Regions from separate parts of the Rhodococcus sp. BP-349 genome, predicted to be linked through region 2. Evidence: riboswitches for the same ligand, from Rfam matches in the RefSeq annotation. Region 2 holds a riboswitch; each other region holds the start of a gene.

Region 1 (7,770 bases), 580 kb from region 2:
GCAGCGCCTGCACGAAGACATGCTGATACAGCAGGAACGCTCCCGCATCGCGCGCGATATGCACGATACCCTGGCCGCCGGGCTCAGCCGAATATCGTTGCTGGCAGGCGGTTTACAGGTCGGGAGCAATGACGGACCGGAGAAGATCTCCAACACGTCGGCACTGATCCGGTCCACTGCTCACGAGTCCCTGGACGAGCTCAAACGCATCATCGGCGTTCTCCGCGGGTCCGACACCGGCGGCGAGGATGCTGGTCGGCGCAGCATCGCGGGAATCGGGGACCTTGTCGACGCAGCGCGTTCTGCCGGGTGTCGGGTGACGCTGGTCCAGGACATTCATCCCGGTGTGGTCGGCGATCTGACCAGTCATACCGCGTACCGCATCGTGCAGGAAGCTCTGACCAACAGTCAGAAGCATGCCCCGAGTTCCCCCCTTCACATCACGGTGAGTGGGGCGGACACCGACGGCATCAGCCTGACTGTGCGCAACCACATCTCGACGACAGCGCAACCTGGCCCTGGTTCGCGAACCGGACTGGCCGGCCTCGCGGAGCAATCTCACAACGCCGGCGGGTGGGTGCGGTGGACAGCCATGGGTGGCGAGTTCATCGTGACGGCCTGGCTCCCCTGGTACTCCTGACGCGTCAGTCCTTGACCAATCCGCCGTCGACGACCAGGTTCTGCCCTGTCACCGCTCTCGACCACGGCGACGCGAAGAACAGCACGGCATCCGCGAACTCGGCCGGCGTCGTCACCCGGCGCAGCGGGGTGCTGTCGGCGATCATGTCGAACACCGCGGGCGGGGTCGCGGAGCTGGCATCCGTGGTCCGCAGCAGACCACCGGACACCATGTTGACGGTGATGCCATCAGGTCCCAGGTCCGCCGAGAAGGTTCTCGTCAGCGCCAACAAGGCAGCCTTCGCTGCCGTGTAGTCGTGATACGGAACGACGGGGTTCTGCACGAGATTGGTGCCGATCGTGATGATCCGCCCGAATCCCGCCTCCCGCATACCCGGCACAGCTGCCTGCGTGGTGTGCAGAGCGCCGGCAACGCTGCCACGGAACTGCGAGTCGAACGCCGACCACTCGATCTCGTCGGCCTTGGCACGGTCGTCACCATTGAACGAGAAGTCGATCAAAGCGTTGTTGACGACGGTGGTGACAGTCGACCCGAAATGCTCACGTGCCCTGTCGAACAGCGCGTCGACCTGGTGCCGGTCCGTGACATCGGCCTGCACCGCGACAACGCGGTCAGGACCGAACTCCGATGCCAGAGCATCGGCTGCGGCTGCACTGCGGTGGTAGTTGACCACGACGCGGGAACCTTGCTGCAGGAACGCTCGCGTGATCGCAGCACCCAGTCCGCGAGCACCGCCCGTCAGGAGCACGATCTGTTCGGCCAGCGGCACTGTGCGCATCTCGACATCCCTTCGCCAGCATGACCTGGTCAGGTTCGACGGGTGTGTTCTCAGCCGGTTCGGTTCGGCACCCCGTGTCCGACTCCATAGAACACCTATCCGCTGTGGCGTGTCGTCGCGACCCGATACGGTCGACCCATCATGGACTCCGATGCGGTCATCACCGTTCTCGTCGTGGACGACGACGCATTCGTTCGTCGCGGCGTGGCGGACATCTTCGCCGCCACCACGGACATCGTGGTGGTCGGGTCGGTCTCGGACGGTGACGAGGTCCCCGCCGCAGTCGCCGCTCGTCGGCCCGACGTCGTCCTGATGGATCTGAAGATGCGCCGAGTAGACGGACTCGACGCCACGCGAGCATTGATGGCATCGGCACACCCACCGAAAGTCGTCGCGATGACGGCCATGGACGTGGACGATCTGGTGGTCCAAGCCATCGAGGCCGGAGCCCATAGCTTCCTCAGCAAGTCGGAGGCGCCCGAGACGTTCCACCAGTCGATCCGCGCCGTCGCTGCCGGCAACACTCTGTTCTCCGAGGAATCACTCCGAAAGATCGTGGCCACCACCCGACCACCGCGGCCGACAGTGACGCTGGAGGCGCTGACCGACAAGGAACGAACAGTGTTGTCGGTCATGGCATTAGGGGCAACGAATGCCGACATCGCTCGGCAGCTCTACATGGCGGAAACCACGGTCAAGTCGCATCTGACTGCTGTCAATCACAAGCTGCAGGTCACCAACAGGGTCGAGGCTGCGCTCATGGCGTTCCGCGCGGGATTGGTTGTCTAGAACTCTAGATGTGGCAGACAGCGCCTGGTCTGCATGCATTCGAATGCGGCAGGAAACTGTCGGTTCCGGTCGAAAACCGAGCGTGTAATCCGGTCGAGAAGTGAGCACTCGTCTCGACGATGGAGGAGTGATCACCGTGGAGGACTGGGCGTTGATTCGTCGATTGCACGGCTCGGAGAAGATCTCGCAATCACAGATCGCCCGCCAGTTGGGGTTGTCACGGAACACGGTGGCCAAGGCGGTGAAGTCATCGAGTCCGCCGCAGTACGAGCGGGCGCGGCCGACCGAGTCGGCGTGGTCGCGGGTTAAGCCGTCGGTGCGGGCGTTGTCGGCGGCGTATCCGTCGATACCGACGACGCTGATCGCCGAACGAATCGAGTGGCCGCGGTGGCCGGTCGTGGCTGTCGGAGAACGTCGCGCGCGTCGACGGTGACGCGACAGCAACTACACAGTGGACCCTACCGGGTGACAGCCGCACGGCAGCGCCTGAATCCATGACCAGAACGACCATCAAGCCTGCGTCCAGGCCATCGCGTCGTAGCCTGTAGCCGTCAGCACGGCAATGCCTTCGCGGAGCCCCTCTGGCAAACTAAAGTCAGTTACGGCCGAATGCGCGGTGCATCCCACAGCTACCTCAGCTTCTCTGCGATCGCCGTCCGGGTGTCTGGCGGCAGCTGGACACGGATGAAGTCGTCGAGGCGTTCGGGATCCGGCTCGACCCTTTCCGCGTCAGCAAGGGTCTCCCATGAATCGTAGTCGGCAGGGTCGGCGAAAGTCACCACGCCGACCCCGTGAGCCCTCGCGACGGCGACTACGGTCGTGACCTGCTCTGCGAGGGCTTCCTCCAGAAATGCGGGCACATGCAAGACGACGTACGCATGGGTTGCTGCACGTCTTTGGGCCAGGGCCTCGTACACCGCGGTGACGTCGATCTGATCAGACGGCTTGACCTCGAAAACAGCAACTTCCAAGAATTTGCCCGGGACGTACTCGTAGGTCTTGACCTGCACTGCCAGCAAGTCTGGCCGGGTCCATCTCCCACCCGTCGGCTTGCTTCCACCCTGGGCGACATTGTCAGCTCGGAGAGGAACAGACCTCGCGTCTTTCCCCCATTCGTTCCGCAAGACCTCAAGCAGGGGTTCGTAGAGATCCGCTTCACGGATCGTCGACACGTTGGTGGGCATCGCAAGAACGCCAGATTCTGTAAGACCCGCAGCTTCGCCTTCGAGCGCTGCCGACGCCACCATCCGGCGTAAGCTACCGCCTCGCCCGTGTCCCCGGCGAGCTAGTTGCTTGTCCACTAGCAAATCTCGCACAAGCCAGTACTTCTTCTGACTCCAACGCAACTCTGCTTTGAGAGTCATGTTGCCGATGCCCCTACCGTCGACAGGCAGCTTCGCCAAGAGCTTCTGCTCATCGTTTGTCAACTGCTGCGCAGCCATCACTGTCCTTCGCTACTAGTTGGCTTCAGTCCTGTTCGACGATTCTCCGAATGACGTCTAACTTTTCCCGGTCGGATCGACGAACTTTGTCGTCCACGAATTTTGTTAGTTCTGTGCGGACGTCGTATACGAACGGGTTGAGAACGGCGTCCAGCACGGCCGACACTCGGCCACCATCTCGTTGATACAACCAAACTTCTTGAGACTGTCTCGGTTCTGTATTGAAGTCCGGGTCGAGCAGCCACGCGGGAAAGTACCCGATATCCTCATTGGCCAGACTCTCTGCAATCTCAGCCAGCACGTAGCGACCCAACCGGGTATAACCCAACGAGTTGCGCAGCTGCCCGAGTTCTACTTTGAGAAGGCCGTCGTTCTCGGCCACGCGGGACGGCAGCGGTTCTTCACTCATATCTGTTCCTTCGAACGAACTCTCGACGACGTAGACACAAATCTTACCGATCCGCTTAGGCGGGTATGCCCCACACTCGCCCGAACTGCGCCGCGCGGATCCCGTGCTAGACCTGAGTCAACGGTGCTATTGCCCGGTCAACCGACACCAAGCCGAGCTCGCTCGACCTCGATGATCGACGCCTCGGCCGGGCCCACACCACGATCCCATCCGGAATCCACCGCTGATACGTCTGCGTCTTTGGCCTGACTGCGACGGGCGTATTCGTCGAACAGTTGCGATTTCTTGTCTTGCACCTCTCGCATGCGCTCGTCAACCGATTCTTTCGCCAGCAGCCGGTGGACCTGAACGGTTCTCACCTGGCCCATACGGTGCGCCCGAGCAACAGCTTGGACCTCGGTGCTCGGCTTCCATTGCGGCTCAGCCAGAATTACGACAGATGCTGCCTGGATGTTCAGGCCGACACCTCCGGCTTCGATCTGACTCACCAACACTGCAGGGCCGGTGCACGAAGTGAAATCATCAATCATGCGCTGCCGCTGAATGGATGTCGTCGCGCCGGTGAGCGGGCCAAATACCGTCCCCGGCACCTGCCGGCTGACGGTGTCCAGCACCGACTTGAAGAACGAGAAGACGAGCACCTTGGAACCGCTGTCTTCGGCCTCACGCACAATTTCGATGAGCCGGTCCAATTTAGCTGATTTGCTCCCGGAGTCGCCGGTATACGCCGCTTGACGCATTGCCATGAAGTTGCGCGACGCTACCGCAGATCGATAACGATCCTTGTCATCCGCAGTCGGCTCGACCCAGTCCTCGACTTCGATGAGGTCTGGTAGCTCCCCGAGCACGTCCACCTGATTCCGTCTCAGGTACGCAGGCGCTACCGCCCTTCTGAAAGCTTCGGCGCCGCTGATGCCGTCCGTCGACTTGATGCCTCGCGCCGTCGCGGGCTGCACATATTCCACCAGTGTTCGAAACTCGCTCACGCGGTTCTCCATCGGCGTCCCACTCAAGAGAACAGCACGGTCCGCGGATTCGATGATGGCACGCGACGCAATCGACCGCTGCGCCACCGGATTCTTGACGTAGTGAGCCTCATCGATCACCACCAGCGATGGCACCACGGATATGCGCAGCTTCTGCAACGTCGTGAATGTCGTGATCGCCACCCCGCCAGATCTCTGCCACTCGGTAACCGCACGGTCTCGGTCCGCTCCATACAACTCCACGGGTCGCAGAGCAGTGTGTTTTTGTGTTTCGTTAGACCAATTAATGAGAACGCTGGCCGGGCAGATGACGAGGAAGAGTTTGTCTCCCTTGGCCGAAAGATGTGCTGCCACAGCCAAGGCCTGAATCGTTTTCCCGAGACCCATTTCGTCACCCAAGATGCACTTCCCACGAAGCAGAATGTAGCGAGCTCCGAACGCCTGGTACGCCCGCAGGTACGAGCGCATGTGGGTGCGGTCCAGCTCGACTTTCTCTGTCTCGCTCGACAGTCGATCACCGATGAAACCGTGGGATGAGTTGACGCTGTCATTGCCGAGCGACGTGAACTGACTGAGCAGTGCGTTCAGCGCGGCAGCATCCCGCTCGTATTCTGCCCAGGGATCCCCGGACAAACGCCCAGCGTCGGCAACTCGGGCAATGTGCTCACGCAATCCCACAGCGCCCGCAGAACCGGCAATTGCGCGAATCTGGTACCGCGCTCGCTCTGCCTCGGCCTTCTTGGCCTTGCTGGTGAACAACCTGGCGAACCAACCGCTCGATCGGCCGGCGGCGTCTCTCCACGGTTTGACCAGCGCATCGACGGCCTGCACCTCGACCGCCAGACCGACCGACTCCCGTTCGACTCGCCGAAGCGCCGTCAAAGATTTCAAGAGCTCTGTCTCAGGTCCGGTCTTCGATGCGGGTGACAGCCGCAGCTTCTGGCTCGACCTCACCACTCTTCGCTGAGCTACAGCCGCATCGCGAATCGCTCGGGCGGATTGAGGACCGATTCCGGGAACCGCGGAAAGGTCGGCGGCCGAAGCATCGGCGACGTCGAGAACGGTGCGAAGGCGGCTGCTGCTCAGTTCCCCGAACCGCACCCCCATCGCCAGAGCCGGTTTCAAACTGACAACAGGCCTGGCCCGAAGGATCGCGTCCGTCTGCCTGTCAAGAATGTTGTCGACCGACGTACGGATCTCACCGCGGAGATTGTCTGCGGCCCTCGTAGCCGCCACACCCTCGCCGAGTAGAGCATTTATCTCACGTAGCAAATCTTCGGCAGAGGCGCCCGTCATCTGTCATCCAGACTTAGCACCAATCGGCAGGGCAGCCTCTCGGATCCTGTGCCTAACCAACTCGCTTCGGATGGCAGGTTCATTCGTCGCCGTCGAGATCGAAGACTCCCAGTAGCCGTGACAGCGTGAATGGCTGCCGCAGCTTAGCAACAACATTCTGGTTGGCGAACATCCCCTTCTCCCAGAACGCTTCGGAGCGCGGGCGTGCGTCGATCCAATCAATTGCTACGAGATACTCGACCAAGGATGGATCATCTTTGTCTTCGCCAATATTAGTTGCCGATAGGGGCGCGTCGAGAATGGGCATCGAGATCTCATCCACTTCGACCTTGAATTCGGTCACTGGAACCGATTCTGCGACAACCGTTCCGACTCCTACGTAACCACTACCGGTCAAGTGAGCCCATACCCGAGCGCCGACGAACAACTTGGCCATTGCGCCACGATATTTGTCACCATGGCCAGCGGACACAAACCCATAGACCAGCATGTCATCCCAGTCACGGTGCTCGCTTTCGCCAACTGCAACATAGAAGTCTGTGCCATTCCAGCTGGCTTGTTTCTTGCGCGTACTCGACGCTAAAGGCGGCTCAACGGTGGGATCCGACATCCAGGAGCGCGCAAGGTAGTTGCGCTCGCCGTCAACGAGGTACTGAAAAAAAAGAACGTTGATTGGAACGCCGTAATTACGCACGTAGTCAACAATCTGCTCGGTGCTGGCATCCAGTCCACTAGCAACAATAACCAGCTGATGTTCCTCGTTTAGGGATTCCGGAACGTCCAATTCGAATCGATTCGTGAAAGCAGTTTCGAAGGCTTGGCCATCATTATGCTTCGAATAGAGATCACGAATTGCTTCGAAAGATAGGTTTCGTACCCAAAATCCGTACTCAAGTGTCTGCGAAACCACTTCCCGAGGCGTCATTCCTCGCTTCAGCTCGATCACGACGACATTGCCCTGATCGTCGAGAGCAAGCATATCGATCCGCTTCCCAAATTCCGTGATCACTTGTCGACCGATCAGCAGTAAGTTGCCCAGTCCCAGCACATCGAGTGACTGCTCAATGATTAACTCCAGGCGATCCTCAGAATCAATGGTGACTGGCGTCATCCTTTCAGGAACGGCTCCGTCTACCCTCCACAACCCAAAGTTCACAGCCATACGGCGAATATACCCCGCCAGTCCGCGCGACTGGCGGGAATGTGTCGGTTTACGGTCGTCGATCTGAGCATCGGAACCATCACGCACGCCCAGCGGAGGACGCCAGGACTGGCGACGAGTTCCAGAGGGAGAAAATTACGCCCTCTACCTCCCCGCCCTCCGCCGATCGGCAGCCGAGAACCCGTCCACCGACAGCGACCCCTTCGCCCGCTTCCGCCCGTGGTAGTCGACCACCGCCGAGAACGCCGCACTGACGGCCCACCGCCGA
Region 2 (7,770 bases):
CCGCGTAGTTCGGTCGCAGACTCGCGCGGGGGTCGCCGCAGTCCTCCACCGGCGGCATCGGTGCGCCCGGGGTGACGCCCGCGGCCCCGTCGGGCAGCGGTTCGGCGACCGTGGCGCGGTCCGGCGCCTCCGGCACCGGCGTGGTGTCCGCGCAGCCCGTCAGGACGAGGAGGAGAGCGGAGGCGACCACAGCCGCGCGGCGCATCACAGATACTCCCGGATGCGCGACCACATACCGCCCACGACGGCGAGCACGGCCAGGCCGCAGACGATGCCGGTGCCCACGGTGAGACCGGCCAGCACACCCGAGGCACGCTGGAGATCGTCCCGCAGTGATGCGCGGGAGGCCTCGATCTCCTCGACCAGAGCCGAGTCGAGCCGACCGAACACGTCACTGGAGTCGCCTGCGGCCGTTCCGGTGGCGATGGTGACGGCCGTGTCGAAGTCGCCGACGTCCAGCGACGCGTTCATCCGGTCGTGGGAGCTGGTCCAGAGCGACACCAGCGCGCGGGCGTCGTCCATCCGGGGACTGTGCGTGTCGTCGTCGTGCGCGAGCGTGCCGAGGGTGTCGGCGAGGCCGGACACCGCGTCGGAGTACGACTTCTCGTAGTCGGCGAAGCCGCCGCGTCGCGTCATACCGATGGTCTCGTCGGCGCGCGCCTGCTGCGCGAGGATCCGACTGGTGGTGAGCAGGTCGAGGGGCTCGGCGCCGCGCACCAGCGCGCGGTCGGTGGCCGTCGACGAGATGAGCCCCGCGACGAGCATCCAGCCGAGCAGCAGGACCACACCCACCGTGGCGCCCGCGAAACCGACGTTGACGGTGCGCTTGGTCTTTCGGCTCAGGAATATCTGCGCGCCGATCAGCACGAGCACGGTGATGCCCAGCACGACGAACGCCGACCAGGGGGGTGTCGCGAACTGGCGCTGCGCGTCCGACACGTCACCGGATTTCTCCGCGTGCAATTGCTCGGCCCACGGCAGGATCGTGTTCTGCATGAGCGTCGACGCCTCCGCCAGGTAGGCGGCTCCCACCGGGTTGCCGACGCGATTGTTGGTCCGCGCGGTCTCTATCAGGCCGGCGTACAGCGGCAGGTTCGTGGAGATGGTCGCCAGCAGTTGCCGGGAGGTCGCGTCGTCACTCGCGAGTCCGGTGGACGCGCGGACCACCTCGCCCGCCGCCGCTCCGAGCGAGTCCGTGTATCGACCGCGGACGTCGCCGGGTTCGAGGCCGCCGGAGAGAAAGGCCGTCGCCGCCGTCGCGTCCGCGACTGACAGCTGCACGTACAGGTTCTGCGCCGCATCGGACAGGGGCTCGGTGCGAGCAAGCAACAGGTCGAGAGTGCGCTGGCGATCGGACACCGACAGCGTCGTCACGAGAGCAGTGGTCACCAGCGTCGCGACGACCAGCAGGCCCACCGCCAATAGGCGTACCGGGGTGGAGCGGAAGAACTCCGAACGCTCGGAGCGGGTGTCGACGGGCGCGCGCAGAGTCAGCGCACTCGTCTGCTGTGACACCTCGACCCCTTCCCGCGCGATCGGTCGCCCTCATGTCCGGATTCGAGCATAGGCCCACCGTGGTCCGAGCACAGGCAACGCGAGGAGCAATAAGGTGGGGGAATGCGGACGGTGAACCATGCGCGGTGACGGAGACGGCTGGGTGTTCAGCAGCGACGGGAGCCGGCACTGGGGACGACACGGTGCGGCCGGTCTGCTGTTGCGGGCTCCGACCGTGTCGGCAGGCTCCGTGGTTCTGCTGCAGCACCGGGCGGCCTGGAGTCATCAGGGCGGGACGTGGGCGTTGCCCGGTGGCGCTCGGGACAGTCACGAGAGCGCCGTCCACGCGGCCGTGCGCGAGGCCGGCGAGGAGGCGGGCATCACCGACGACCAGTTGACCGTGCGGGACGAGCACGTCACCAGGGTCGAGGACTCGGGGTGGTCCTACACCACCGTCGTCGCGGACGCCGAGCACGAACTCGACACCGTTCCCAACGGTGAGAGCACCGAGCTGCGCTGGGTCGCCGAGCACGAGGTGGACTCGCTGCCGCTGCACCCCGCCTTCGCCGAGAGTTGGCCGTCGCTGCGCACCGTGCCCGTCCGCGCGGTCCTGGCCGCCGACGCCCCCGACGAACTCCCGGCGCGCACCGTGCGGCTCGCCGTCGGCAGCTTCGGGTGGATCGTCGACACCGTGCGTGCCGAGAACGTGGACGCGGCGCTCGCCGCCGTCCGGAACGACACCGAACTGCGCGTCGTCGTCGTGACGGCCGACGACGCGGTGCGCTCGGCGGTCCCCGCCGACGTCACCGTCCTGTCGCCGGACGGACTCTGACGGTCAGACCGACGGCAGCAGATCGAGCAGTCGACGGGCCGCCGCCTCGGGGTCGCGAGCCTGCGTGATCGCCCGCACCACCGCGATGCGGGACGCGCCCGCCTCGAGCGCCTGCGCGACGTTGTTCTCCTCGACCCCGCCGATGACGAACCACGGCCGGGTGGGATGCGATTCGGCGACCTCACGCACGACGTCCAGGCCCGCGGCCGAACGGTTCGGCTTGGTGGGAGTCGCCCACACCGGTCCCGTGGCGACGTAGTCGACGCCGTCCTCGATGTCGGCGAGCGTGGCCTGTGCCCGGTTCTGCGTGGAGCGCCCGATGACGACGTCCGGGCCCACGATGCGGCGCGCGTAGTGCACCGGCAGATCGTTCTGGCCGAGGTGCAGCACGTCGGCGCCCGAGGCGAGCGCCAGATCGGCACGATCGTTGACGGCCATCAGCGCGCCGTGACGGCGGCACGCGGCGGAGATGACCGCGAGAGCGGCGAGCTCGTCCTTCGCCTCGATGGCGCCGTACTTCTTCTCACCCGCCGACCCCTTGTCGCGGAGCTGCACGATGTCGACGCCCCCGGACAGCGCCGCGTCCACGAACTTGGCCAGGTCGCCGGTGTCGCGGCGGGCGTCGGTGCAGAGATACAGACGGGCGGTGGCGAGCCGCTCGCGGGCGGTGGTCCTCGAAGTCGTCACGAGTGTGAATGTAGTACCACCCAGTACTGCGGTTAGTGTGAAGGGGAACGAACACGGGAGTCCCGGACGGGGCTGAGAGTGGGCGAGGGCGCCCAGACCGTAACCACCTGACCCGGGTCATGCCGGCGGAGGAAGTGAGTTTCATGCAGCGTTCCGTCTCCGTCGTGGGCGGCGGGGTGATCGGCCTCTTCTGCGCCCGCGCCGCCGCGGCGGCGGGATGGTCCGTCACCCTGCACGACCCGACGTTCGGTGCACGCGCGGTCGGCGACGGCGCCGCCAGCTGGGTGGCGGGCGGCATGCTCGCGCCGCTGTCCGAGGGCTGGCCCGGCGAACATGCACTCCTGGCACTCGGTTCCGCGTCGCTGCGGCGGTGGCACGATCCGGTGCTGCGCGCGGATTTGGAGGGGCGCGGTGTCGTCGTCTCGAGTGGGTCGTTGACCGTCGCGTTCGACTCGGCCGACGCGGCGGACCTGCGCACCGTCGCCGACTGGGTGGGTGCGCAGGGCCACGATCTCGAGATTCTCTCGCGTAGCGAGGTCCGCACTCTGGAGCCGTCGCTCTCGCCGCGCGTTCGCCTGGGCCTCTCGGCGCCGGGGGAGTTGTCGGTGGACAACCGGGCGCTGGTGCTCGCGTTGGAGTCCGCGGTCCTCGACCGCGGAGTGCAGATCGTGCGCACTCCGGTCGCCGACCTCGATGCGCTGACCACCGATCGTGTGATCGTCGCCGCGGGGTGGTCCACGTCCCGTCTGCTGCCGGACGTTCCGGTGCGGCCGGTGAAAGGCGAGATCCTGCGCCTACGTGCGCGCCCCGGCTCCGCGAGTGCGCCGACGCGCACCGTCCGCGCGAGCGTCAACGGTCGCGCGGTGTACCTGGTCCCCCGTGGCGACGGTCTGGTGGTCGGTGCGACGCAGTACGAGCACGGTGACGACACCGCCGTCACCGTCGCCGGCGTCCGCGACCTCCTGGCGGACGCCGAGGCCGTGTTCCCGGCCGTCGGTGACTACGAGTTGGCGGAGACGGCGGCGGGCCTGCGGCCGGGGAGCCCGGACAACATTCCCGTCATCGGGCGGCTGGACCACCGCGTGATCGTCGCCGCCGGGCACGGTCGCAACGGGGTGCTGCTCGCGCCCGTCACGGCGGACGCCGTGGTGGCAGAACTGGAGGGCGAGCCGTTGACAGAGGCGGCATGCGCTCTCCCCGAACGGTTTCCGAGTCTCACGCGAGATCGGGCACGGTAGGAGACGAACATGACCGCAGTGGGTGTCACCGTCAACGGTGCGGATCACGACCTCGAGCCCGGCACCACGGTGCAGGACATGCTGACCCAGCTGGGCCTTCCCGAGAAGGGCATCGCCGTGGCGGTGGACGGGATCGTGCTGCCGCGCTCGCGGTGGGGCGAGGACGTGGGCCGCGGCTGGACCATCGAGGTGCTGACGGCGGTGCAGGGTGGCTGATCAGCTGACCATCGCCGACCGCACCTTCTCCTCCCGCCTGATCATGGGCACCGGGGGCGCGGCCAACCTCGCGGTGTTGGAGGAGGCCCTCGTCGCTTCGGGTACGGAACTCACCACCGTCGCTCTGCGACGCGTCGATGCCTCGGGCGGCACCGGGGTGCTCGATCTGCTCACGCGCCTGGGCATCGCGCTCCTGCCCAACACGGCGGGATGTCGCGGCGCCGCCGAGGCAGTGCTCACCGCGCAGCTGGCACGAGAGGCGTTGGAGACCAACTGGATCAAGCTCGAGGTGATTGCGGACGAGCGGACCCTCCTGCCCGACGCCATCGAGCTGGTGCGTGCCGCGGAGCAGCTCGTCGACGACGATTTCGTCGTGTTGCCCTACACCACCGACGATCCGGTGCTCGCGCGTCGCCTCGAGGACGTGGGGTGTGCCGCGGTCATGCCGCTCGGATCGCCCATCGGGACGGGTCTGGGCATCGCGAATCCGCACAACATCGAGATGATCACCTCGGCGGCGGGGGTTCCCGTGGTGCTCGACGCCGGCATCGGTACGGCGAGCGACGCGGCACTCGCCATGGAGCTGGGGTGCTCGGCGGTGCTGCTCGCCACCGCGGTGACGCGCGCTCGTGATCCGCGAATGATGGCCTCCGCCATGGCCGATGCGGTGCGCGGCGGACGATCGGCGGCGTTGGCCGGTCGGATCCCGAAGCGGTTCTGGGCGCAGGCGTCCTCGCCCGACGTCGACTGACCACCCCGGGGGCGGCTCAGGGTCGCGTCATCCCTTCGGATGACCCGGGTCGAGACCCGGGAGCGATGTGGTCGATGGTTCTGCTCGGGCATCCTGATGCACATGATCGAAGTGACAGGTTTGACCAAACAGTTCGGCGCGAAGAAAGCCGTGGACGATCTCTCCTTCACGGTGCGCCCGGGTATCGTGACGGGCTTCCTCGGCCCCAACGGTGCCGGCAAGTCCACCACGATGCGGATGATCCTCGGACTCGACCAGCCCACGTCCGGCACGGCACTCATCGAGGGTCGGCCCTACCGTGAGCTGAAGAATCCCATTCGCACCGTCGGCGCTCTGCTCGACGCGAAGTGGGTGCATCCCAACAGATCCGCGCGTGCTCACCTGCAGTGGATGGCGGCCTCCAACGGCATCGCCTCGTCCCGCGTCGACGAGGTGCTCCGCCTCGTCGGTCTGTCCGAGGTGGCCAAGCAGAAGGCCGGCGGGTTCTCCCTCGGCATGTCGCAGCGACTCGGTCTGGCCGGTGCGTTGCTCGGTGACCCGAAGGTCCTGATGTTCGACGAGCCGGTCAACGGACTCGATCCCGAGGGCATCGTCTGGATCCGCAAATTCATGCAGCGCCTCGCCGCCGAGGGGCGGACCGTACTGGTGTCCTCGCACCTGCTCTCCGAGATGGCGCTCACCGCAGAACAACTGATCGTCATCGGCCGTGGCCGGCTCATCTCGGACTCGTCCGTGCAGGAGTTCGTCGACCGCGCCTCGGAGGCGTCGGTCCGCGTCCGCAGCCCCCAGCTCGACGCCCTGCGCAGCGCGCTCACGTCGGCAGGTCTGACGGTCAAGGAGCCCAGCAGCCTCGATCAGGTGCAGCCGACCCTCGTGGTGGCCGAGTCCACCACGGAGGCGATCGGCGAGATCGCCGCGCGCCATAACATCGTCCTGCACGAGCTGGCGTCCCAGCACGGTTCGCTCGAGGACGCGTTCATGAAACTCACCGGTGACGACGTGCAGTACCACGGCGCCGGTACCGCCGACGACGTGATGGGAGGAGCACTGCGATGAGTGTTCTTGCAGCGGAACGAATCAAACTCACCTCGACGAAGTCGCCGTGGTGGTGCACCGTCATCATCGTGGTGCTCGGGCTGGGCATCGGCGCGGTCATCGGCTTCTCGGCCAAGTCGACGGTCACCACCGTGCAGAACGACATCGCCGCCGGTAACGATCCCGGCTTCGAGCCGTTCCTGCCGACCCTCGCGGACGCCGTCGCCGGCGTCAGCGGGTTCGGCGTTCTCGTGCTGATGATTCTCGCGGCGCTGTCCATCACCAGCGAGTACCGCTTCGGCATCATCCGGACCACGTTCCAGGCGATCCCCAGCCGCGCCTCTGTGCTCGGCGTGAAGGCGCTGCTCATCGGCGTCTTCGGCGCGGTGCTGTCCCTCGTGCTCACGCTCGGCGCGTTCTACATCGCGAAGGCCACGGCCGGACCCGATGCGGGTGCCGCGCTGGTCCTCGAGGGTTCGGAGGCGTGGCGCGCCATCTACGGTGTGCCGATCTACGCCTTCCTGTGCGTCGTCCTCGCCGTGGGAGTCGGTGCGCTGCTGCGACAGTCGGCCGCCGCGATCGCACTGCTGCTCCTGTGGCCGCTGCTGATCGAGTCGCTGTTCAACCTGTTCGGCAGCATCGGGCGCGACATCATGCCCTTCCTCCCGTTCATGAACGCGAACAACTTCCTCGGCTCGCCCGGCGGAGTCGAGTACCACTGGGGACCGTGGGGCAGCCTGGCCTACTTCGCGGCCTTCGTCGCCGTCGTCTTCGGCGCCGCAGTGGTGGTGGTGAACAAGCGAGACGCGTGACCGCTCTGCCGTTAAGGTGACGTTCATGCGGACGACACGATCGACCCTGTCCCTCGCGATCTGTGCGGCGGGAGTGCTCGCGCTGTCGTCCTGCTCCTCCGGCTCCTCCGGCTCGTCCGGTGAGGGAGCCACCCCGTCCGAGGAACCCGTGGCCGCACCGGTCACGGGTTCCTCGTTGTCCGAGGCCGTCACCCTCGACGCGGTGGTGAGCCACCTGCAGGAGCTCTCCGACATCGCCGACGCGCACGACGGAAATCGCGCCGCCGGCACCGCCGGATACGACGCCAGCGTCGACTACGTGGCCGGCAGGCTGCGGGACGCGGGCTTCGACGTCGAGACGCCCGAGTTCTCGTTCGACAGCTACACACTCGATTCGGTGGCGCTGCGTGCCGCCGACCGCGATGTGCAGGTCAGCGCGTTCACCTATTCGCCGGCCACGCCCGCCGGTGGGGTCTCCGGTCCTATCGTGGCAGCACCTGCCGACGACTCACCCGGCTGCGAGGCCACCGACTACGACGGCCTCACGCTGACCGGTGCGGTCGCTCTGGTCCCGCGCGGGGTGTGCTCTTTCGCGCAGAAGGGGCAGATCGCCGCCGAGCGCGGTGCCGCGGCGATCATCGTCTCCAACAACGAGGACGGTCCGCTCGACGCCGGCACGCTCGGCGCGAAGGAGGATGCGCGCATCCCGTCGGTGGGTGTCAGCCG
Region 3 (7,770 bases), 750 kb from region 2:
CAGCGCGCCCGCACTCTTCGGCAGATCCGGGTACGCGGAGAGGATGTCGGCGATACGGGCCGGTGAGAGATCGGGATGGTCGACGGCGATCGCCTCGAACATCGTGCTCACCGTGTCCGAGGTGACCGGCATCAACGGCGACTTCATCAGGCGGAACACCGATGCCTCGTCGTGATTCGAGCCGATGATGAGCGGGACGTCGTGCGAGAAGCCCTTCTGGAACGCGGCCACCGGATACCGCGGCACCACGTCACCGTCGACGACGGGTGCGAATCCCAATGTGCCGGGCACTTTCTCGGGAATCTCGTAGACCAGCTTCTCGGCCGCCTCGACGAGCCTCTCCACCGGCATCGCCCGCAGCTCCTCTGCACGCTCTGCGGGCAGATCGACGAGTTCGAGGAACCGCTGCGCGACGGTGCGCGCGCGTTCCGGGCCGTACACCGACGTGGCCGGGGAACTCTGGGCGATCGCCTTGTGGAACAGACCCTCCGCGTGCGGTGACGTCATGAGAGTGGTCACCGACGCGCCACCGGACGACTCACCGAAGACGGTGACGTTGGTCGGGTCGCCGCCGAACGCGGCGATGCAGTCGCGCACCCACGTGAGCGCCGCGATCTGGTCGCGGAGCCCGAGATTGGTCTCGAAGACGCTGCCGTCGGTGTCGAACGACGACAGGTCCAACCACCCCAGCGCGCCCACCCGGTAGTTGACGGTCACGACCACCACCTCACCGAGGCGGGACAGGTTGCGCCCGTTGTAGATCCGTTGCGCAGATGATCCCAGGACGTAGGCGCCGCCGTGGATCCACACCATCACCGGACGGGAGATGCCGTCCGGTGTCGGGGCCCAGACGTTGAGCGTCAGGCAGTCCTCGTCCATCGGGATGGACGAGTCCATGGGAATCGGGCCGTCCCGGCCCTGCGGTGCCATCGCACCGAAGGTCCTGCCGTCGCGGACCCCGTCCCACGGCTCCGGCGGGCGTGGTGCGCGGAATCGGTGCTCCGCCAGCGGCGGCGCCGCGAACGGGATGCCCTTCCAACTGACCACGTCGCCGTGCCCGTAGCCGCGGATCTCACCGTCGCGCGACGAGACGACATGGCTGCTCTCGGTTGCCCCCACGAGGACCGACGTTACAGGGAGTGCGGGGATCGGACCTCGATGGTCGTCACGCTGTCACCAGTCGACCGAGCGCGAACAGGGCCGCTGGAGAGTAGCCGAGGACGAGCGGTGCCAGACCGTCCACGACCAACCACGTCGACGAGCCCGACCCCGCGCCGTCGACACCGTGTTCCAGGGTGAGCCCGGCACTCGGAGCGCCGATCCACGCGCGCCACGACCACACCCGCGCGGCCTCGTCCACCGAGTGGACCTCGAAGGACACCCGCACGCCGAGGGGTCCGCGCACCGTGCCGGTGGTGCCGGCGGCGAGTCGATCGGTGGACGCGTCGACGCCCATGATCTGCGGTGCCCACGTCGACCAGAGCGACAGGTCCATGTACCGCTCCCACGCGACGTCGGCGGAGGCGTCGCCGGTGCGTCGCAGAGTCTTCTTCATGACCGGCGGGATTCACCGTTCCGGCGCTGCTCAAACTGCCGTCAGGTCGCCGCTCCACAGCCGTCGCGCCGGGCGTAGGGTCCGAACCAAGCGAAACTCCTCCGCCATCGACCGGCGCGGCCGGTGGCCGACATGTAGGTGGACAAGGATGACCACACAGGCATCGGCCAATCACACGGCCAAAGTCATCGGCGTGACCATTGCGGCCGCCGTCGGCGGCTTCCTCTTCGGTTTCGACAGTTCCGTCATCAACGGCGCCGTCGACTCCATCCAGGGCAGATTCGCCCTCGGCGAGTTCCTCACCGGCTTCACCGTCGCGATCGCCCTGCTCGGGTGCGCGGCGGGCGCCTGGTTCGCCGGCGGACTGGCCGACCGGTGGGGACGCAAGAAGGTGATGCTGCTCGGGTCCGCGCTCTTCATCATCTCGTCGGTCGGCTCGGGTCTGGCCTTCAGCGTTCCCGACCTGATGCTGTGGCGTGTGCTCGGCGGTCTCGGCATCGGCATCGCGTCGGTGATCGCCCCCGCGTACATCGCGGAGATCTCGCCGGCCCGGATGCGCGGCAGCCTCGCGTCGCTGCAGCAGCTGGCCATCACCATCGGCATCTTCGCCGCACTGCTCTCGGACGCCGTGCTGGCGGATCGTGCGGACGGTGCGTCCAACGACCTGTGGCTCGGCCTCGAGGCCTGGCGGTGGATGTTCATCGTCGGCGTGATCCCGGCCGTCGTCTACGGCGTCCTCGCGTTACTCATCCCCGAGTCGCCGCGTTACCTCGTGGGCAAGCACCTCGACGAGGAGGCCGCGCAGATTCTCGCGAACATCACCGGCGAGAAGCACCCCAACGAGCGCATCCACGAGATCCGCCTGACACTGCGCAAGGAACAGCGCTCGTCGTTCGCCGACATCCGCGGTCCGCGCTTCGGCCTGCAGCCGCTGGTGTGGGTCGGCATCATCATGGCCGTCCTGCAGCAGTTCGTCGGCATCAACGCGATCTTCTACTACTCCACCACACTGTGGAAGTCCGTGGGCTTCACCGAGAGTCAGTCCTTCACCACGTCGGTCATCACCTCCGTGATCAACGTGGCCATGACGTTCGTGGCCATTCTCTTCGTCGACCGGGTGGGGCGGCGCAACCTGCTCATGGCCGGCTCCATCGGCATGTTCGTCGGTCTCCTCATGGCGGCGATTGCGTTCTCCCAGCAGATCGGCACCGGCGACGAGGTCTCGCTGCCCGATCCCTGGGGCGTCGTGGCGCTGATCGGCGCGAACCTGTTCGTGATCTTCTTCGCGTCGACGTGGGGACCGATCATGTGGGTCCTGCTCGGCGAGATGTTCCCGAACCGTATGCGCGCCATGGCTCTCGGCATCGGTACGGCCGCGAACTGGGTGGCCAACTTCGTCATCTCGCTGCTGTTCCCGTCGCTCACCGAGATGGTCGGACTCTCCATCGTCTACGGCGGCTTCGCACTCTTCGCCGCCCTGTCGTTCTTCTTCGTGAAATCCAAGATCCCCGAGACCAAGGGGATGGAACTGGAGGACATGAAGTAGCCGCACGACCGCCGGTGCTATGGTCGGCGAGTTCTGACACGGGGTGCTTCGCGTCGCGAGGCTGAGACCACACCCGAGAACCTGATGCAGGTAATTCTGACGAAGGGATGTCACGGCCATGACGCCGTACGACCATGCGGTCGACGCTGCCTCCACCATGGATGCAGCCGACCTCACACGCTTCACCGACCTCCTCTGGGACCGCACGGCAGGCCTGCGGGCCCGGATCGACGACCTCGAGTTCCTCACCCGACTCGGTGACGGCACCCTGCCGATCACGTCGTTCCGGACGTACATCGAGCAGGACGGCCTCTACCTCGAGGGATACGCGAAGGCCTTGGCCATCCTGTCCTCGCGCGCCGTCGATCCGGAGGCCGGAGCGTTCTGGGCCACGTCGGCGGCGACGGCCGCGACTGTCGAGAAGTCGTTGCACACCAGCCTTCTCGCCGACGTCGCGCTCGGCGGTCCGTCGGAGACGTTGGTCGAGCACAGCCAGGCGTGCCTCGGATACGTCTCGTTCCTCACGGCGACGGCGGCGACCGACACCTACGCCGTCGGCGCCGCGGCCGCGCTCCCCTGTTTCTGGATCTACGCCGAGGTCGGCCGCGGACTCGCGGCCTCGGCCCGCGCAGTGCTCGACGCCGATCCGGACCACCCGTACGCCCGGTGGGTGACGACGTACGACGCCGAGGACTTCCAGACCTCCGCCGCGCGCGCCCGCGAGCTCGTCGACGCGGCCGCCGAGGTGGCCGGCCCGGCCGAACGACAGCGGATGAGTGACGCGTTCGTCGTGGCGATGCGCTACGAACTGCTGTTCTGGGACACCGCCCTGAACACCGTGCCCTGGCCTGCGTCGGGGTCGGACGCATGAGGGCGCGGCACACGAGGGTCGGGCGCATCGCGGCTCTGCTCACCGTGTCGCTCGTCGCCGCCGCGGGTCTCGCGGGCTGCGCCACGTCCGATGCCTCCGACGCGAACACGATCCGCTTCGCGCTCGACTGGACACCCAACACGAACCACACGGGCCTGTTCGTCGCCCAGCAGGAGGGCTACTTCGCGGACGCCGGGCTGAACGTCGAGATCCTGCCGTACAACTCGACGTCCCCCGACACGCTGATCGACTCCGGCAACGCCGAGTTCGGGATCAGCTTCCACAGCTCCGCCACCTACGCCCGCGCCGCCGGTGCGAAGGTGACCTCGGTGATGGCGCCGCTGCAGCACTGGGCCACCGGCATCGGCGTCCGTGCCGACCGTCAGGACATCCGGAGCCCCCGCGACCTGGACGGGCGGACCTACGCCGGGTTCGGCGATGCGGGCGAGGAGGCCACCCTCCGCAAGGTGATCGAGAACGACGGTGGCACCGGCGATTTCGAGACCGTGGTGCTCGGGACGTCCGCGTACGAGGCGGTCTACTCCGGTACCGCGGACTTCACCGTCTCCTACTTCGCGTGGGAGGGTCTCGAGGCCGAACGGGCCGGAACCCCGATGACGTACTTCGACTACACCGACTTCGGCTTCCCCGACTCGTACGCGATCGTCGTCGACGGCGGTGACGAGTGGATGGCCGAGCACCCCGAACAGGCGCGACAGTTCGTGCAGGCGTTGCAGAAGGGTTACCAGAAGGCCGCCGACGATCCCGACGCGGGCGCGCGCGATCTGATCGACGCCAACCCGGGAGCGTTTCCGGACGAGGATCTGGTCGTCGAGAGTCAGCGCATGCTGGCGAAGGACTACATGCTCGACGAGAACGGCCGCGTCGGGACGCAGACCCTGGAGCGATGGTCCGGGTACTCGAAGTTCCTGTTCGATGCCGGTGTCCTGGCCGGGCCCGACGGCGCACCGCTGACCACCGAGCCCGACTGGTCGACCTACTTCACCGATGAGTACCTCGATCAGGGCTGAGCGCGGCGAACGGGTGGGGCGGTACGCGCCGGCGCTGCTGCTCGCGGCGGGCCTCGTGGCGGCCTGGCAGGTGTACGTGGTCGTCAGCGGCATCTCGCCGCGCGTACTTCCCTCCCCCGCCCGCGTCGTGGATCAGGGCTGGACCAACCGTGCCGTCATCGCAGGTCACGCATCGTCCACCGTTCAGGTCACTCTCCTCGGTTTCGCCGTCTCCCTGACGATCTCGTGGATCATCGCCACGGCCGTGGACTTCTCGCCGTGGCTGCGCCGCGCCGTCGTTCCCCTGCTCGTGGTCTCGCAGACACTGCCAGTCATCGCCGTCGCTCCCCTGATGATCATCTGGTTCGGATTCGGCATCCTCCCCAAGCTCCTGGTGATCGCGCTGGTGACGTTCTTCCCGATGACCCTCGGGCTCATCGAGGGATTCGCCTCTGCGGACAAGGAGTCCGACGCACTGCTGCGCAGCATGGGAGCATCACGGCGACAACAGTTCCGGTACGTCCGGCTCCCGTCCGCGCTGCCGCGCTTCTTCACCGCGCTCCGCATCGGGATCACCTACGCCGTCGTCGGTGCCGTCTTCTCCGAGTACGTCGGCGCCACATCAGGTCTGGGCATCTACATGGCGCAGCAGAAGAACGCCTTCCGCACCGATCTCGTGCTGGCCGCGGTCGTGGTCACGGCGGTGTGCAGCATCGCACTCTTCCTCCTCACATTCGTGGCCGAGCGGCTTCTCGCGCCGTGGGCGCTCGCGGCGAAGGAAGGGACGCGATGACGGATCCTGTTCTGGAGCTGACCTCGGTGCGCAAGTCCTACCCGGGCACACCGGTACTGGACGGGATCGACCTCGCCGTCGAGGAGGGACAGTTCGTGTCGATCGTCGGCCCGAGCGGCTGCGGCAAGAGCACGCTGTTCACCCTCCTCGCCGGTCTGGACACCGCTGACAGCGGCACCGTGGTGACACCGCGTTGCGCGTACATGCCGCAGAAGGATCTGTTGTTCCCGTGGCGTTCGGTGCTCGCGAACACCGCACTCGGGCTGGAGGTGCAGGGGGTTCCGAAGGCGCAGGCGCGGAGCCGGGCCCGCGACCTGTTCCCGGTCTTCGGCCTCGACGGCTTCGAGAACGCGCGCCCCTCGTCGCTGTCCGGCGGGATGCGGCAGCGGGCCGCACTGCTCCGGACCGTCGTGCAGGGCCGCGACGTCCTGCTGCTGGACGAGCCGTTCGGCGCTCTCGACTCGCTGACCAGGACGGCCATGCAGGACTGGGTGCAGGAGGTGTGGCAGCGGTACCGCTGGACGGTGCTGATGATCACCCACGACATCCGGGAGGCGGTGCAGGTGTCGGACCGGGTCGTCGTGCTGTCGCCTCGGCCCGCACGGGTGGTCGCCGACGTGAGCATCGATCTGCCGCGGCCGCGGCGTGCCGAGACCGCCACCACGCGGGAGTTCGCGACGTACGAACGCGCACTGCTGGACGCCCTCGGAAGCACGGGCCCTCGTCCCGGCGCGGGCGAGTAGGTTCGGTCCATGGCCGACACAGACAGCACCCGCGTGGAGCATCATCCCGATCGTCAGCGTTTCGAGATCCTCGTCGGCGAGGAGGTCGCCGGCTACGCCGAGTACCGGCAGACCGATCCGACGGTCCGGGACTTCGACCACACCGTGACGCTCCCAGAGTTCCGCGGCCGCGGACTCGCGGCCGTCCTGGTGCGTCACGCACTCGACGACACACGCGCCGCCGGTCTGAAGATCGTCCCGTCGTGCTCCTACGTGCACCACTTCGTCGAGACGCACGAGGAGTACGCCGACCTCACCGTGTGAGCCGGGACGCGACAGAGCATGTCGGTGGGCCGGGTTACGGTCGCCACATGAACGACCTGAACAGCGTCGACCTCTCGCCCGAGGCCGCCTGGAGCCGGTTCCGCACCCTGCTCGCCGATCATCTCGACGGGATGCCGGCGGGACACTCGCTGCTGCTCTCGTGCCCGGACGCGAGCTCCGATCCGGTGCCGCCGTGCCTGCAGTTCTACGGGTGGGACGACGAGACGGTCCGGTGCGAGGTGCTGGCGGACGAGTACCTCGCCGAGCACCGCCGGTGGACGCCCGAGGGGCGCGCACTGCTCGAGCAGTTCGGGTTCGCCCCGCCGCCGTCGCTCGCGCACACCTCGGGACACGACGACGAGCCGGTGAACTGGTTCGTCGATCGCCCGCGGCGCTACGCCGACCAGCTCGCCGAGGCCGCTGTCCGCGTCCTGCACTCGGTGTGGGGTGTTCCGCACCCGTCGTTCCTCGAACTGGACGGCGATCTGTCCGGCCCCGTGATCGAGGACCGGTTCGGCGCGTCGTCCACGGACCCCGAGGACGAGCCGCCCTCCGACCCTGTCCCGTTCGACCCGCTGCGGCCGGTCCGCACGTCCGGTCCCGAGGCCCGCCTCGAGATCATCGAGCAGACGCTCCTGCACATCCTCGGGTTCGTGCCGCACCCCGACGAGGACGGCGACTACCCGTTCCGCCTCGGACCGGCCTGGCTCTACCTGTGTCCCACCCCGGAGGCGCCGTTCGTGCAGATCCTGGCGCCGCTCGCGGCCGGTGTCACCGACGAGGCGCGAGCGCTGTCGGTCGTCAACGACGTCAATCGCCGGTGGCCGCACGTCAAGGTGCTGCTGGACGAGGACCGCGTCGTCGCCACGATCGACGTCACGGTGGTGCCGTTCGTCCCGCAGCACGTGGCCGACATGCTGGCCGTCATGGAGAAGTTCGCCGGTGAGGC

Evidence for each region. A riboswitch is a leader RNA that binds a small molecule or an ion and turns the genes downstream of it on or off. The one in region 2 is predicted to bind thiamine pyrophosphate.
Region 1: it holds a riboswitch for thiamine pyrophosphate, as region 2 does, so the genes downstream of both, HQ325_RS15295 (3-oxoacyl-ACP reductase) here and thiO (glycine oxidase ThiO) in region 2, are expected to answer to the same signal.
Region 3: it holds a riboswitch for thiamine pyrophosphate, as region 2 does, so the genes downstream of both, HQ325_RS15980 (TenA family protein) here and thiO (glycine oxidase ThiO) in region 2, are expected to answer to the same signal.

Annotation. Positions count from the first base shown of each region.
Region 1 covers NZ_JABUDR010000002.1:1,046,404-1,054,173, reverse strand. The annotation lists gene HQ325_RS15300 (histidine kinase) at 1-640, shown strand, start outside; gene HQ325_RS15295 (3-oxoacyl-ACP reductase) at 645-1,418, opposite strand; TPP riboswitch at 1,409-1,503, opposite strand; gene HQ325_RS15290 (response regulator transcription factor) at 1,560-2,207, shown strand; partial or broken gene HQ325_RS15285 (helix-turn-helix domain-containing protein) at 2,344-2,632, shown strand; gene HQ325_RS15280 (hypothetical protein) at 2,837-3,649, opposite strand; gene HQ325_RS15275 (hypothetical protein) at 3,675-4,058, opposite strand; gene HQ325_RS15270 (DEAD/DEAH box helicase) at 4,196-6,340, opposite strand; gene HQ325_RS15265 (hypothetical protein) at 6,420-7,589, opposite strand.
Region 2 covers NZ_JABUDR010000002.1:465,957-473,726, forward strand. The annotation lists gene HQ325_RS12580 (glutamate ABC transporter substrate-binding protein) at 1-205, opposite strand, end outside; gene HQ325_RS12585 (hypothetical protein) at 205-1,515, opposite strand; gene HQ325_RS12590 (NUDIX hydrolase) at 1,634-2,326, shown strand; gene thiE (thiamine phosphate synthase) at 2,330-3,013, opposite strand; TPP riboswitch at 3,057-3,164, shown strand; gene thiO (glycine oxidase ThiO) at 3,157-4,251, shown strand; gene thiS (sulfur carrier protein ThiS) at 4,261-4,467, shown strand; gene HQ325_RS12610 (thiazole synthase) at 4,511-5,218, shown strand; gene HQ325_RS12615 (ABC transporter ATP-binding protein) at 5,321-6,274, shown strand; gene HQ325_RS12620 (ABC transporter permease) at 6,271-7,065, shown strand; gene HQ325_RS12625 (M28 family peptidase) at 7,091-7,770, shown strand, end outside.
Region 3 covers NZ_JABUDR010000002.1:1,215,599-1,223,368, reverse strand. The annotation lists gene HQ325_RS15995 (carboxylesterase/lipase family protein) at 1-1,119, opposite strand, end outside; gene HQ325_RS15990 (SRPBCC family protein) at 1,166-1,555, opposite strand; gene HQ325_RS15985 (sugar porter family MFS transporter) at 1,704-3,101, shown strand; TPP riboswitch at 3,131-3,226, shown strand; gene HQ325_RS15980 (TenA family protein) at 3,220-3,972, shown strand; gene HQ325_RS15975 (ABC transporter substrate-binding protein) at 3,969-5,003, shown strand; gene HQ325_RS15970 (ABC transporter permease) at 4,981-5,775, shown strand; gene HQ325_RS15965 (ABC transporter ATP-binding protein) at 5,772-6,518, shown strand; gene HQ325_RS15960 (GNAT family N-acetyltransferase) at 6,528-6,821, shown strand; gene HQ325_RS22580 (YbjN domain-containing protein) at 6,869-7,770, shown strand, end outside.